4 regions of the Kineococcus sp. NBC_00420 genome follow, and region 2 is predicted to be linked to each of the others. Evidence: riboswitches for the same ligand, from Rfam matches in the RefSeq annotation. Region 2 holds a riboswitch; each other region holds the start of a gene.
The links. Region 2 has a riboswitch for S-adenosylmethionine ahead of OG218_RS05210 (O-acetylhomoserine aminocarboxypropyltransferase/cysteine synthase family protein). Riboswitches for the same ligand answer to the same signal wherever they lie in the genome.
Positions count from the first base shown of each region.

Region 1: another riboswitch for S-adenosylmethionine. It lies ahead of OG218_RS08280 (methylenetetrahydrofolate reductase); the one in region 2 lies ahead of OG218_RS05210 (O-acetylhomoserine aminocarboxypropyltransferase/cysteine synthase family protein).
Region 3: another riboswitch for S-adenosylmethionine. It lies ahead of sfnG (dimethylsulfone monooxygenase SfnG); the one in region 2 lies ahead of OG218_RS05210 (O-acetylhomoserine aminocarboxypropyltransferase/cysteine synthase family protein).
Region 4: another riboswitch for S-adenosylmethionine. It lies ahead of OG218_RS22135 (rhodanese-like domain-containing protein); the one in region 2 lies ahead of OG218_RS05210 (O-acetylhomoserine aminocarboxypropyltransferase/cysteine synthase family protein).

Region 1 is NZ_CP107930.1:1,703,769-1,706,981, forward strand. It holds gene metE (5-methyltetrahydropteroyltriglutamate--homocysteine S-methyltransferase) at 1-951, opposite strand, end outside; gene OG218_RS08280 (methylenetetrahydrofolate reductase) at 948-1,889, opposite strand; SAM riboswitch class I at 1,951-2,042, opposite strand; SAM riboswitch class IV at 2,203-2,317, shown strand; gene OG218_RS08285 (aminotransferase class V-fold PLP-dependent enzyme) at 2,374-3,213, shown strand, end outside.
Region 2 is NZ_CP107930.1:1,056,487-1,059,699, forward strand. It holds gene OG218_RS05205 (LLM class flavin-dependent oxidoreductase) at 1-450, opposite strand, end outside; gene OG218_RS05210 (O-acetylhomoserine aminocarboxypropyltransferase/cysteine synthase family protein) at 452-1,765, opposite strand; SAM riboswitch class I at 1,893-1,979, opposite strand; gene OG218_RS05215 (NtaA/DmoA family FMN-dependent monooxygenase) at 2,053-3,213, shown strand, end outside.
Region 3 is NZ_CP107930.1:3,823,942-3,827,154, reverse strand. It holds gene OG218_RS18910 (N-acetylmuramoyl-L-alanine amidase) at 1-100, opposite strand, end outside; gene sfnG (dimethylsulfone monooxygenase SfnG) at 247-1,392, opposite strand; SAM riboswitch class I at 1,402-1,485, opposite strand; SAM riboswitch class IV at 1,655-1,765, shown strand; gene OG218_RS18900 (methionine ABC transporter ATP-binding protein) at 1,933-2,928, shown strand; gene OG218_RS18895 (methionine ABC transporter permease) at 2,925-3,213, shown strand, end outside.
Region 4 is NZ_CP107930.1:4,504,683-4,507,895, forward strand. It holds gene OG218_RS22130 (glycoside hydrolase family 35 protein) at 1-1,582, shown strand, start outside; SAM riboswitch class I at 1,648-1,746, shown strand; gene OG218_RS22135 (rhodanese-like domain-containing protein) at 1,753-2,160, shown strand; gene OG218_RS22140 (O-succinylhomoserine sulfhydrylase) at 2,124-3,213, shown strand, end outside.

The sequences.
Region 1 (3,213 bases), 650 kb from region 2:
GACGAGATCGGCGCGCCAGACGTTGTGCCCGTCGACGACGCCGCCGACGACCGTCTTGCCGTGCAGCAGTTCCGGACGCGCCGGCGTCGCGCCGCGGACGAGGTCGAGGGCGAGACCCTCGACCGCCGTGGCGACCAGGGGTTCCAGGAGATCACCCGGGTCGCCGTAGGGCGTCGCGACCAGCAGACGCGGACGGCCCTCGAGCGCCGCGAGGCGGTCGTAGGCGCGGCGGACGAGGTCGGCGAGACCTTCGACGCCGTTCGTCGCGGAGTCGCTGACGAGCGCCGGTTCGTCCAGCTGCACCCACTCCGCCCCCGCTGCCGCGTAGGCGGCGAGGAGTTCCTCGTAGGCGCCGAGCAGGTCGTCGAGCCGGGAGATCGGGGCGAAACCCGCCGGGGCGTCGTCGGTCGCCTTGGCCAGCAGCAGGAACGTCACGGGCCCGACCACGACGGGACGGGTCAGGAACCCGTCGGAGAGCGCCTCGGCGAACTCCCGCACCCCACGGTCGTCGGCGAACCGGAAGGCCGTCGACGGGGAGATCTCGGGGACGAGGTAGTGGTAGTTGGTGTCGAACCACTTCGTCATCTCCAGCGGGGCGTCCGCACCGCGACCGCGGGCGATCGTGGAGTACCCCACGAGGTCGACGCGGCCGTCCTCGCCCACGACGTCGGCGAAGCGCGGCGGGACGGCGCCGAGGGCGACGGCGGCGTCGAGCACCTGGTCGTAGGCCGAGAACGCGCACGGGATCGACGCGTCGTGCGCCGGCAGGCCGAGGGAGTTCAGCCGGCGGACCGTGGCGGCACGGACCCTGGCCAGGGCGGCCTCGGTGGTGTCGCGGTCGGCGCGACCGGCCCACAGGGCCTCGAGGGCCTTCTTGGCCTCGCGGTCGGCGCCGATGCGGGGGTAGCCGAGGACGGTGGCGGTCCAGGTGGGGAAGTTCTCGGTGCTCACGGGGTGGGACCTCCTACCGCAGCGATGCGGCTCTGGATGGATCGGGGCAGGTTCAGGTGGTCGAGCAGGTCGAGCGCGGGTTCCGCCGCGTTGAACGTGTAGAGGTGCAGTCCGGGGGCGCCGGCGTCGAGCAGTCCCGCCGCGAGTCCCGACGAGAACGCCGTCGACGCCCGGCGGCGCTGGGCGGTGTCGTCGGTGTCGAGCGCCGCGAGCAGCTGTTCCGGGGCCGGGACACCGGCCAGCTCGCCGATGCGCTGCAACCGGCGGGCGTCGTCCGTCACGGCGATGCCGGGCAGCAGCGGGATGCTCACCCCGGCGGCGCGCGCCCGGCGCACGAAGGTCGCGTACTCCTCCGCCGAGAACGTCACCTGGCAGATCGCGAAGTGCGCACCGGCGTCCTGCTTGGCGCGCAGGGCCGCCAGTTCCGCGTCGCGACCGCGGGGGAAGGCCGCCACGGCGAGGGTCAGGGGACCCTCGTCGACGGGGACGCGGCCGCCCCGCAGCGCGGAGCGCCGCCGGTCGGCGACCTGGAGCAGTTCGACCAGGTCCCGCGCGGTCGCCAGACCGTCGGGGTGCGGGGTCCAGTCCGCGCTCCCGACCGGCGGGTCGCCCCGCAGCGCGAGGACGTTGCGGACACCGGCGTCGAGGAACTCGCCGGCGAGTTCCACCACCTCACGTCGCGAGGACCCCACGCACGTCAGGTGGGCCATCGCCGGCACGGCCGTCGAACCCAGGACGTGGGCCAGCAGTTCCCGACTCGGTCCCCTCGTCGCGCCGGCCGCCCCGAAGGTGACCGAGACGAAGTCGGGGTGCGTGTCGAGGAGATCGGAGAGCCTGCGCCACAACGACTCCCGCCCGATCTCGGAACGGGGCGGGAAGAGTTCGAAACTGACGGTGGGCCTCCCGGTCGCGGCGGCGACGAGGGGAGCCAGCGTCATCGCGGCCGGCCCCGGTCCGGAACCGGGTACGCGTCAGGAACATCGGTGGGGCGCATCACGAACTCCATCGGCCTGGCTTTAGCACCCTCGCCCGGGCTCGGGGGGTTGCTGCGGCGTCGTCGAGCCAGGACTCTCGGCCGCTCTGGATGGTGTTCACCGAATGTAGACCGGGGTCGACGCGATCCACAAGTGCTGTTCCGGGGTTCCCCCGAACGGAGGAACTACCCGACACGTGGGGTTCTGGAGGGAGTTCCGACGGGTTCGCGACACGCCGATCTTGCTCAGCGGGGTCCGACGTGACAACCTCAGCGCAGGTCATGAGCGCCAGCGACAAGCCCCGGCTCGCTGGCCGGCAACCCTCCCTCCGCGGCGGGGTGCCCCGGGTGACGACCTGGTCGACGCCGCAGTGGCGCCGGCAAGCGCGGACCTCGCCGGGGCGATCCCGGTCCTCCCGGCAGGGTCCAGTTCCTCCAGGAGACTCCTCGTGACGCTCAGCACCCTCTCCCCCCTCCGCTGCCCGGCGCCCGTCGCGCCGCTGCTGCCCGTGGTCGGCCGGGACACCCGCGTCCCGCTCGCCCAGGGCGGGTCGACCACCTACGCGAACCTGGACAACGCCGCCAGCGCACCCGCCCTCACCTCGGTCGCCACCCGCGTCGCCCAGGTCCTCCCCCACTACGCCAGCGTCCACCGCGGCGCCGGGTACCTCTCGCGCGTCTCCACCGCCCTGTTCGAGCAGGCCCGGGCCGAGGTCGGGACCTTCCTGGGGGCACGCCCCGACGACGTCGTCGTCTTCACCCGGAGCACGACCGACGCGCTCGACCTGCTCGCCCGGGCGGTCCCGCAGGGCTCCAGGGTCCTGGTGGCCGACGTCGAGCACCACGCGAACCTGTTGTCGTGGCAGCGCTCAGCCCTGACCACGGTCCTGCGCGGCGGGTCGGACGCGGAGGAGACCGCGACGCTGCTGGAGGCCGAGCTCGCCCGCGGCGGGTACGCGCTGCTGGCCGTCGCCGGTGCCTCCAACGTGACCGGTGAGGTGCTGCCGCTGCGTCGGCTGGCCCGGGCCGCGCACGCGGCCGGCGCCCGCATCGCCGTCGACGGGGCGCAGCTGCTCCCCCACCGCCGGGTGGACCTCGGTCGCGACGGGATCGACTGGATCGCGCTGTCCGGGCACAAGCTCTACGCCCCCTACGGAGCGGGCGCGCTCGTCGGTCGTCGCGACTGGCTCGACGCCGCTGATCCCTACCTCGCGGGTGGGGGCGCCACCCTCGACGTGCGCCACGACGCGGTGCGGTGGGCCACCGGGCCCGACCGCCACGAGGCGGGT
Region 2 (3,213 bases):
GGCGACGTCGTGCGCGACGGGTTCGAGCCCGACGTGGCGGGCGCTGCCGACGTCGGTCACCAGGTTGATCCCGAACCGGTCGCCGGACAGGTGCTGCAGGGTCGCGGCCTGCCGGGCGGCGAGGTAGGGCGGGGTGATCCCCGCGTTGATCGTGGGGACGACGCCGAGGTGCCGGGTCGCCGCGAACAGGTACGGGGCGAGCAGCAGCGGGTCGTGCTTGGGCCCGCCGTAGGCGGCGCGGACCCGCAGGTCGAGGGTGTCGGGGTTGCCGAGCGAGATGGCGTCCTCGATGACCACGAGGTCGAAACCCGCGCGTTCGAGGTCGCGGACCGCGTGGGCGTAGAGGTCGGGACGCGTCCAGTCGTCGTTCCACGCCTGGTAGTCCCGGCCCCAGCCCTGCGGGCCGAAACCCCGGGAGAAGAAGTACCCGAAGTGCTGCAGGCGCGTCACCTCAGACCGCCACCGGGAGCTCGGCGGGAACCGTGGCGGCGAGGGCGAGCTCCAGGTCGGCGAGCAGGTCCTCGGGTTCCTCCAGCCCGATCGAGAGCCGCACCAGTCCCGGCCAGATCCCGGCGGCGAGGCGTTCGGCCTCGGTGCGGTGGGCGTGCGTCGTGCTCCCCGGGTGGATGACCAGCGAGCGGACGTCGCCGACGTGGGTCATCCGGGTGAACAGCTCGACGGCGTCGACGAAGCGTTGCGCCGCAGCCCGTCCACCCTCGAGGGTGAAGGAGAACACCGCGCCGCTGCCCCGCGGCAGCAACCGCTGCGCGACCGCGGAGGTCCCGTGGCCGGGGAGTCCTGCGTGGTCGACGCTCACGACCTCCGGACGCGCCGCCAACCAGCGGGCGAGTTCCAGGGCCGTCGACGTCTGGCGCGCCACCCGCAACGACAGGGTCTCCAGGCCCTGCTGGACCAGGAAGGCGTTGAACGGGGAGATCGTCGGCCCGAACCGCGAGGCGACGACGGCCCGGGTGTGCTCGACGTAGGCCCGTCGCGGCCCGTGCGCCTCGACCCAGCTGACCCCGGCGAGGACGTTCGCCGGAGCGGTCAGGTGGTCGAACCCGCTCCAGTCGAACGAACCGCCCGTGACGATCGCGCCACCCAGGGCCGCCCCGTGCCCGGCGAGGAACTTGCTCGCGGAGTGCACGACGACGTCGGCGCCGTGGTCGAGGGGGTGCAGCAGGTAGGGCGTGGCGAAGGTGTTGTCGACGACGAGCGGGATGCCGTGCCGGTGGGCCACGGCGGCGACGGCGGGCACGTCGAGGACGACGTTCTTCGGGTTCGCGATCGACTCGGCGAAGAACACCCGGGTCTCGGGGCGCACCGCCGCCTCCCACGCCGCGGGGTCGGTGCTGTCGGCGACGAAGTCGACGGTGATCCCGAGCCGGCCGAAGTTGTCCACGAGCAGGCCGCGAGACCCCTCGTAGAGGTCCCCCGCGGCGACGACGTGGTCGCCGGCGCCGAGGACGCCGAGCAGGGCCACCGTGATCGCGGCCTGGCCGGTGCCGACGACGATCGCGTCGCTGCCGTGCTCGAGGACGGCGAGGCGCTGCTCCAGCGCCGTCGTCGTGGGGTTGGCCATCCGGGTGTAGACGTAGCCGTCGTCCTCACCGGCGAAGCGGGCACGCGCTTGCTCGAAGTCGTCGAAGACGAAACCGGCGGTCAGGTGGACGGGGGTGACGCGGGAACCGGTCGCGGGGTCGGGTGAGGAACCGGCGTGGACCTGCTGGGTGGCGAAACCGTGCTGGGACGGGACGTGCGGCATCGACGGAACCTTCCGGGGAGCGTGAACGGGGGACCTGGCGGGCGTTCAGGCCCGACAGGTCATCCCGGCGCTGCGCAGGAGGTCGATCACGAGACGGCGCGTCAGGCGGTGTTCAGGCACGGAGCTTCTCCCATCGGTCCTGGCGGAAGCACCAACCCGAAGGCGGTTGCTGCGGCGTCGACGAGCCAGGTCTCTCGGCCGCTCTGGATGGCTCTTCCAGTGAACGGTGACCGCGGGTCCCGTGTCAAGCGCTTCACCCGGTCGGGGCGCAGGTAGCGTGCCCGCTCGTGATCCTCACCGCGATGCTCTTCTACCCCGGGGGCGAGCACCTCACGAGCTGGCGGCTCCCGGGCGGGCGCCCGGACGACTACCTCACCCACGGCTACTACGAGGACTTCGCCCGCACCGCGGAGCGCGGCGGGTTCACGGCGTTGTTCTACGCCGACGAGCTCTACGTGTGGGACCGCTTCCCCTCCGGGGTCGAGCACGTCGCCAACGTCCGCCCGGAACCCTTCGGGCTCCTGGGCGCGCTCACCCGCAGCACGGAACGCATCGGGCTGGTCGCCACCGTCTCCACGACGTGGAACCAGCCCTTCCACACCGCCCGTCAGGTCGGTTCGCTGGACTTCCTGAGCTCGGGGCGGGCCGGGTGGAACCTGGTGACCTCGGCCAGCGACGAGGAGGCGCGCAACTTCGGTCTCGACGTGAACCTGGACCACGCCGCGCGCTACCGCCGGGCGGGCGAGTACGTCGAGGTCGTGCAGGGCCTGTGGGACAGCTGGGACGACGACGCGATCCGGCCCGACGTCACCTCGGGCCGCTACGCCGACCCGGCGGGGATGCACGTCCTCGACCACGAGGGTGAGTTCTTCCGCGTCCGCGGTCCGCTGAACCTGCCCCGCCCGCCGCAGGGCCACCCGGTGCTGTTCCAGGCCGGTTCTTCCGAGGACGGCCGCCGGTTGGCCGGGAAGCACGCCGAGGCCGTCTTCGTCCCCGGCAGCGCCCCGCTGGAGGGCGCTCGGAAGCTCGCCGACGACTACAAGCGCCGCGCCGCGGACAACGGCCGCGACCCCGCCCACCTCAAGGTCCTCCCCGCCCTCTCCCCCGTCCTCGGCGAGACGCCGGAACGCGCCCTCGAACGGGTGGACGAGATCGAGGCGCTGACCCCGGACCGCCTCAGCCTCGACTGGCTCTCCCACCACCTCGGGGTCGACCTGTCGGGCCACCCCCTCGACGATCGGTTCGAGTTCGACTTCAGCGGCGGGTCGAACCAGGTGCAGACGGTGTTCGAGGGGATTCGCAAGCTCATGGAGCGGCAGTCGGACCCGGAGCGGTTCACGGTGCGCGACCTGTACCGGACGATGCTGCGCCGCCGGTTCCTGCCCGGGACGCCCGAGCAGGTCGCGGACTGGATGGTGGAACGCTTCGAGAACGGGGCCGCCGACGGT
Region 3 (3,213 bases), 2.8 Mb from region 2:
CCGCGCTCGCGGTGGGTGCGGGTGCGGGCGCAGGCGGCGCGGAACACGCGCTCACCAGCACCGCGACGGTGGTCGCGAGGAGTCCCGGTCGGCACCGCACGGCCCCAGCGTGTCACGGACGGCCTGGGTGGTCTTCAGCCACGGCGGTGCACGAGGTGAGCTTCCACTCCCGCGAGTGGTCGCAGCGACGGCATCACCGCCTTCCTGGTGGCGCAGCTCTGAGGCGCCCGGCTCCGGGGCGCAGCGTCAGGCGGGGACCGGGGTGGTCGCCGCGACGACGGCCTCGTCGAGTTCCGCGCCGAGGTCCAGGTCCTCACCCGCGACGAGGCGGGCCTCGAGTTCGCGCACCTTCGGGATGACGAGCTCGCCGAACGCCTCGACCTCCTCCTTGACGTGCAGGAAGCCGAGCAGCAGCAGGTCCACCCCGACGAGGCGGTAGGCCAGGATGCGGCGGGCGACCTCGTCGGGCGTCCCGACCAGACCGGTGCGGAAACCGTCGTTGTACTGGACGAGGTCGCGGAACTCGCTGTCGGCCCACATGCCCTTGCCGTCCCTGGTGGAGTTCCCGGCCTCCTGGACGGCGGCGCCGAAACCTTCGACCTTGGTGCGGTCGGCCTTGGCGATGATCTCCTCGAGGACGGCCTCGGCCTCGTCGCGGGTGTCGCGGACGACGGCGAAACCGTTGAGCCCGAACCGCACCGAGCGGCCGTTGCCGGCGGCGAGGGCGCTGACCTCGCGCACCCCGGCGGCGGCGGCGGCGATCGACTTGCCGTTCATGAAGTACCAGTCGCTGACCCGGCCGGCCATCGCCTGCGCGGCAGTCGAGTTGCCTCCCTGGAACAGTTCCGGCTGCACCTTGGGCTGCGGGCGGAAGGTGATGTCCTCGGCGTTGAAGAACTCACCCTGCTGGCTGTAACCGTCCTCGGTCCACACCCCGCGCAGCAGGGCGATGAACTCCTCGGACTGGCGGTAGCGGTCGTCGTGCTCGTGCCAGGTGACCCCGAGCTGGGTCGCCTCGTTCTTGAACCAGCCGGAGACGACGTTCAGCGCGAGGCGGTTGTCGGTGAGTTCCTGGGTGGTCGCTGCGAACTTCGCGAGGACCCCGGGGTGCCAGAAGAAGGGGTGCACCGCGGCGATGACCTTGAGCTTCTGCGTCGCCAGCAGCAGGGCGAGGGAGAACGACGTCGACTCGTGCTGCGCGTCCGCCCCGTAGGAGGCGAGGTAGCGGACCTGGGTCAGGGCGTACTCGAAACCGACGCGTTCGGCGGCCTGGGCGACGGCGACGTTGTAGGCCGGGTCGTGGCTGGTGCGCTGCTCGATCGTGGAGACGACCAGGCCGCCCGACACGTTCGGGACCCAGTAGGCGAACTTCAGCGGCTCGTTGACGGACATGGTGGTGCTCCTCCATCGGTCCTGGCGGTAGCACCCGGGTTCGGGTTGCTGCGGCGTCGTCGAGCCAGATCTCTCGGCCGCTCTGGATGGTCCTGCGAACTGTAACGCCTCGTCGGCGGCCCCGCAGCGACTCGGGCCGGCCCGGCACCGGAGGGGTCCGGCGCAAGCCGTTGCGCACGAACGATTTCGAAGCCGGGTGCGGATATCCGGTACCTTCCCGAACCGCTTGACGGACCCCGGTTCGGCTGTCACTGTCGAATCAGGTCATGAGTACCAGCGCGAAGCCCCGGCTCGCTGGTCGGCAACCCTCCTTCCGTCGTGGGGTGCTCCGGGTGATGACCCGACCCGCGGGTGTCGCGGGTAAGGACGTTGAAGGAGACGCACGTGTCCCACCAGACCTGTCGACGCTGAGCGTCCGCACTCCCCGCTGAACACCCCGGGCCACCCCGTCCGGCGGTCCCCCCTGCGCCGGTCCGCCCGACGCTCCCCCGCCGCGCCCTCGCGCGCCCCACGCCGCCCTGGAGACGACGTGATCGAGCCATGATCGAGCTGAGACAGCTCACCAAGACCTACGGGAGCACCACCGTCCTCGACCGCCTCGACCTGCTCGTCCCCGCCGGCAGCATCACCGCCGTCGTCGGGCCGAGCGGGGCCGGCAAGAGCACCCTCGCCCAGTGCGTGACGCTGCTGACCCGGCCCACGTCGGGTTCCGTGCTCGTCGGCGGCCAGGACCTGACCCACCTCGGGGAGGGACGGCTGCGCGAAGCCCGTCGCCGCATCGGCACGATCTTCCAGTCCGACGGGCTGCAGACCCGGCGCACCGCCGCCCAGAACGTGGAACTCCCGTTGCGCTACCTCGGGGTCGTCCCCCGCGAGCGGCGTGCCCGGGTCGCCGAGCTGCTGGAGCGGGTGGGTCTGGCCGACCTGGCCGGCCGCTACCCGCACGAGCTCTCCGGCGGTCAGCGCCAGCGCGTCGGGATCGCCCGCGCCCTGGCCCTGCGCCCGAGCGTGCTGCTCTCCGACGAGGCGACCTCCGGGCTGGACCCGCGCTCGACGGCCTCGATCGTGGCGCTGCTGCGCGAACTGCGCGACGACCTCGGGCTGTCCATCCTGTTCATCACCCACGAGATGGACACGGTCGTCGAGGTCGCGGACTCCGTGGCCCGACTCGAGCACGGCCGCATCGTCGAGTCGGCGCCCCTGCTGGACGTCCTGCGCGACCCGGGGTCGCCCGTCGGGGCCGCGCTGCTGCCCCGACGGGCGGTCGCCACCGATCCCCGGCTCGTCACCTGGACGGTGCACTACCGCGGCGACGACGTGCCGGCGGACTGGCTGACCAGCACGGCCCGCGAACTCGGTCACGACCTCGCCCTGCTCGGCGCCTCCGTGAGTGCCGTCACCGGGCGGACCGTCGGGCACGCCACCCTCGGGGTGCCGGACTCGGTGGACCCCGCGCGGCTGATCGCCGCCCTCGAGCGACGGGGACTGCACACCCGCGCCACCGAGGCGCCCTCGACCCTGGAGCTGGTCCCGTGAGCCCCGCCGCCCTCCCGCTGGCCTCGAACCTGGACACGCCCCTGCCGCAGATCCCGGCGCTCGTCCTGCCCGCCCTCGGCGACACCCTGCTGATGGTCGGCATCGTCATGGCCCTGGTCGTGCTGCTCGGGGTCCCGCTGGGGGTCCTGCTGCACAACCTCGCCCCGGACGGGTTGCTGGAGAACCGCCCGGCCCACCGCGTCCTCGGCTGGGTGGTCAGCACCGGGCGGTCCCTGCCGTTCCTGGTGCTGATGGCGGCGCTCGTGCCGTTCACCCGGTTCGTCA
Region 4 (3,213 bases), 3.4 Mb from region 2:
GTTCCTCGACGCGGCGGCCGCGGAGGACCTCGACGTGGTCGTCCGGCCGGGCCCCTACATCTGCGCCGAGTGGTCCAACGGCGGGTTGCCGGTCTGGCTCACCCGTTCCGGGGTCCGGCTGCGCATCGACGACCCGGACTACCTCGAGGCCGTCGACGAGTTCCTGACCCGGGTCTACGAGGTCGTCGCTCCCCGGCAGGCCGACCGGGGCGGACGCGTCGTCCTGGTGCAGGTCGAGAACGAGTACGGCGCCTACGAGACCGGTTCCGGCGCAGCAGACAGCGCCGCGACGGACACCGCCGCCCGGACCGCCTACCTGGAACACCTGGTGGCCACCACGCGCCGCTGCGGGATCACCGTGCCGCTGACGACCGTCGACCAGCCCACCGACGAGATGCTGGCCGCGGGGACCCTGCCCGGACTGCTGACGACCGGGTCCTTCGGCGGCCGGGCGGCCGAGCGGCTGGACACCCTGCGCCGCCACCAGCCCGAGGGACCGCTCGTCTGCTCGGAGTTCTGGGTCGGCTGGTTCGACCACTGGGGTTCCCACCACCGGACGACGCCCCCGGAGGCGGCCGTCGCCGAACTGACGACGATGCTGGAACGCGGCGCGGGAGTGAACGTCTACGTCGTGCACGGGGGCACGAACTTCGGGTTCACCAGCGGCGCCAACGACAAGGGTACTTACCAGGCGACCACGACGTCCTACGACTACGACGCGCTCCTCGACGAGGCCGGCCGGCCCACGCCGAAGTACTGGGCCTTCCGCGAGGTCCTCGGCGGGTACGCCGAACTCGGTGCCGACGTCCCGCCGCCGGCGCGGCCGGCGCCGGTCCTGCGGGCTCCGCTCGTCGGTGCGCTCCCGCTGATCGAGGCCGTGGACGGTCTCGAGCCGGTGGCGGGGGAGGAGGTCCCGTTCCTCGACGACCTGGCGACGGAGAGCGGGGTACCCGCCCCCTTCGCGTGGGTCAGCGCCACCTCGCCCGGGTCCCCGGGTCCGACCGTCCTGCACGTGGCCGAGGTGCGCGACCGCCTCACCGTGCTGCTCGACGGAGTGCGGCTGGGCACCCTGTTCCGGGAGGACCACGACACCACGCTCGCCCTCCCGCCGCACCCCGCCGGCACCCGGCTCGACCTGCTCCTCGAGGACGCGGGCCGGGTGAACTACGGTCCGCGCCTCGGCGAGCCCAAGGGCGTCGTCGGTCCCGTCCGCGTCGGGGACGCGGCGGTGCGCGACCTCCGGGTGCAGGCGCTGGACCCGGACCGGCTGGCGACTGCCCCGGCGGGACGCTCGGGTGCGGTGACGTTCCTCGCCGGCCCGGTCCTGGCCCGCGCGGAGCTCGAGGTGGCGGAGCCCGTCGACCTCTTCCTGGACACGGCCGGCTGGGGGCGCGGGGTCGTCTGGGTCAACGGGTTCTGCCTGGGGCGCTACTGGCGGCGCGGACCGCAGCGGACGCTCTACGTCCCGGGGCCGGTCCTGCGGGCGGGGACCAACGACGTGACGGTCCTGGAACTCGACGCCGCCGCGGACCCGTGGGTCCGGACGCTGCCCGACCTGGACCTCGGCCACACCGACGAGTGACCGAGGAGTAGCCACCCACGCTGCTCCACCCGTCCTGCCCCTCGTCGCGATGCCCTACGCTGACGGGACCATCCAGAGCGGCCGAGAGACCTGGCTCGTCGACGCCGCAGCAACCCCCTCGCCCTCACCGGCGGGGAGGGTGCTCATGCCAGGACCGATGGGAGGAAAGAGTGGGTTACGCCGGCGACCTCACACCGCGTGAGGCCTTCGACCTGGTCCGGGACACCCCGGACGCGGTCCTCGTGGACGTCCGCACCGACGCCGAATGGCGTTTCGTCGGGGTCCCCGACACCAGCGGGACCGGCCGGGAGCCGGTCCTCGTGTCCTGGCTCCCGGTCGACCCGCCGCGGTTCCTGGCCGAACTCGCCGCCGCGGGGATCACCCCGGGAGCGGGCGCCCCGGTCGTGTTCCTCTGCCGCTCCGGGCAGCGTTCCGTCGGTGCGGCCGAGGCCGCCACCGCCGCCGGGATCGCCCCCAGCTACAACGTCCTCGAAGGGTTCGAGGGTCCGCTGGACGACGCCGGTCACCGCGGTGCGGTGGGTTGGCGCGCGGCCGGTCTGCCCTGGCGACAGTCGTGAGCGAGGGCTGGCGCCCGGACACCACCGCCGTCCGCGGCGGCCTCGTCCGGTCGCAGTTCGAGGAGACCGCCGAGGCCATGTACCTCACGTCGGGGTACACCTACGCGACCGCGGCGGACGCCGAGGCCGCGTTCGCGGGCGACGTCGACCGCTACGTCTACTCCCGCTACGGGAACCCGACGGTGTCGGTGTTCACGGAACGGTTGCGGCAGCTGGAAGGGGCGCAGGCCTGCTACGGCCTCGCCAGCGGGATGTCCGCGGTGTTCTACGCGCTCGCCGCGCTCCTCGGCGCGGGTGACCGGGTGGTGGCGGCGCGGAGCCTCTTCGGTTCCTGCTTCGTGATCCTCGACGAGATCCTCCCCCGGTGGGGCGTCACGACGGAGTTCGTCGACGGCGAGGACCTGGCGCAGTGGGAACGCGCGCTCTCGACCCCGGCGCAGGCGGTGTTCTTCGAGACCCCGGCGAACCCCATGCAGACCCTCGTCGACATCGCCGCCGTGAGCGAACTCGCGCACGCCGCGGGGGCGACCGTCGTGGTCGACAACGCCTTCGCCAGTCCCGTCGGCCAGCACCCGCTGGAGTTCGGGGCCGACGTCGTCGTGTACTCCGCGACCAAGCACATCGACGGCCAGGGCCGGGTGATGGGCGGCGCGGTCCTCGGGACCTCGGAGTTCATCGACGGCAGGTTCCGCGAACTCACCCGGCACACCGGACCGACGCTCAGCCCGTTCAACGCGTGGACCCTGGCCAAGGGCCTGGAGACCATGAGCCTGCGGGTGCGGCACGCCGCAGCCACCACCCTGCGCCTCGCGGAGCACCTGGAGCAGTCGCCGGGTGTCCGCTGGGTCCGCCACCCCCTGCTGGCCAGCCACCCGCAGTTCGACCTGGCGAAGCGGCAGATGGAACTCGGCGGGACGGTCCTCACGTTCGAGCTCGACGCCCCGCGCGGGCGCGGCAAGGACCGCGCCTTCGAGGTCCTCGACGCCCTGCGGATCGTGGACATCTCCAACAACCTCGGCGACGCCAAGTCGCTCGCCACCCACCCCGCCACGA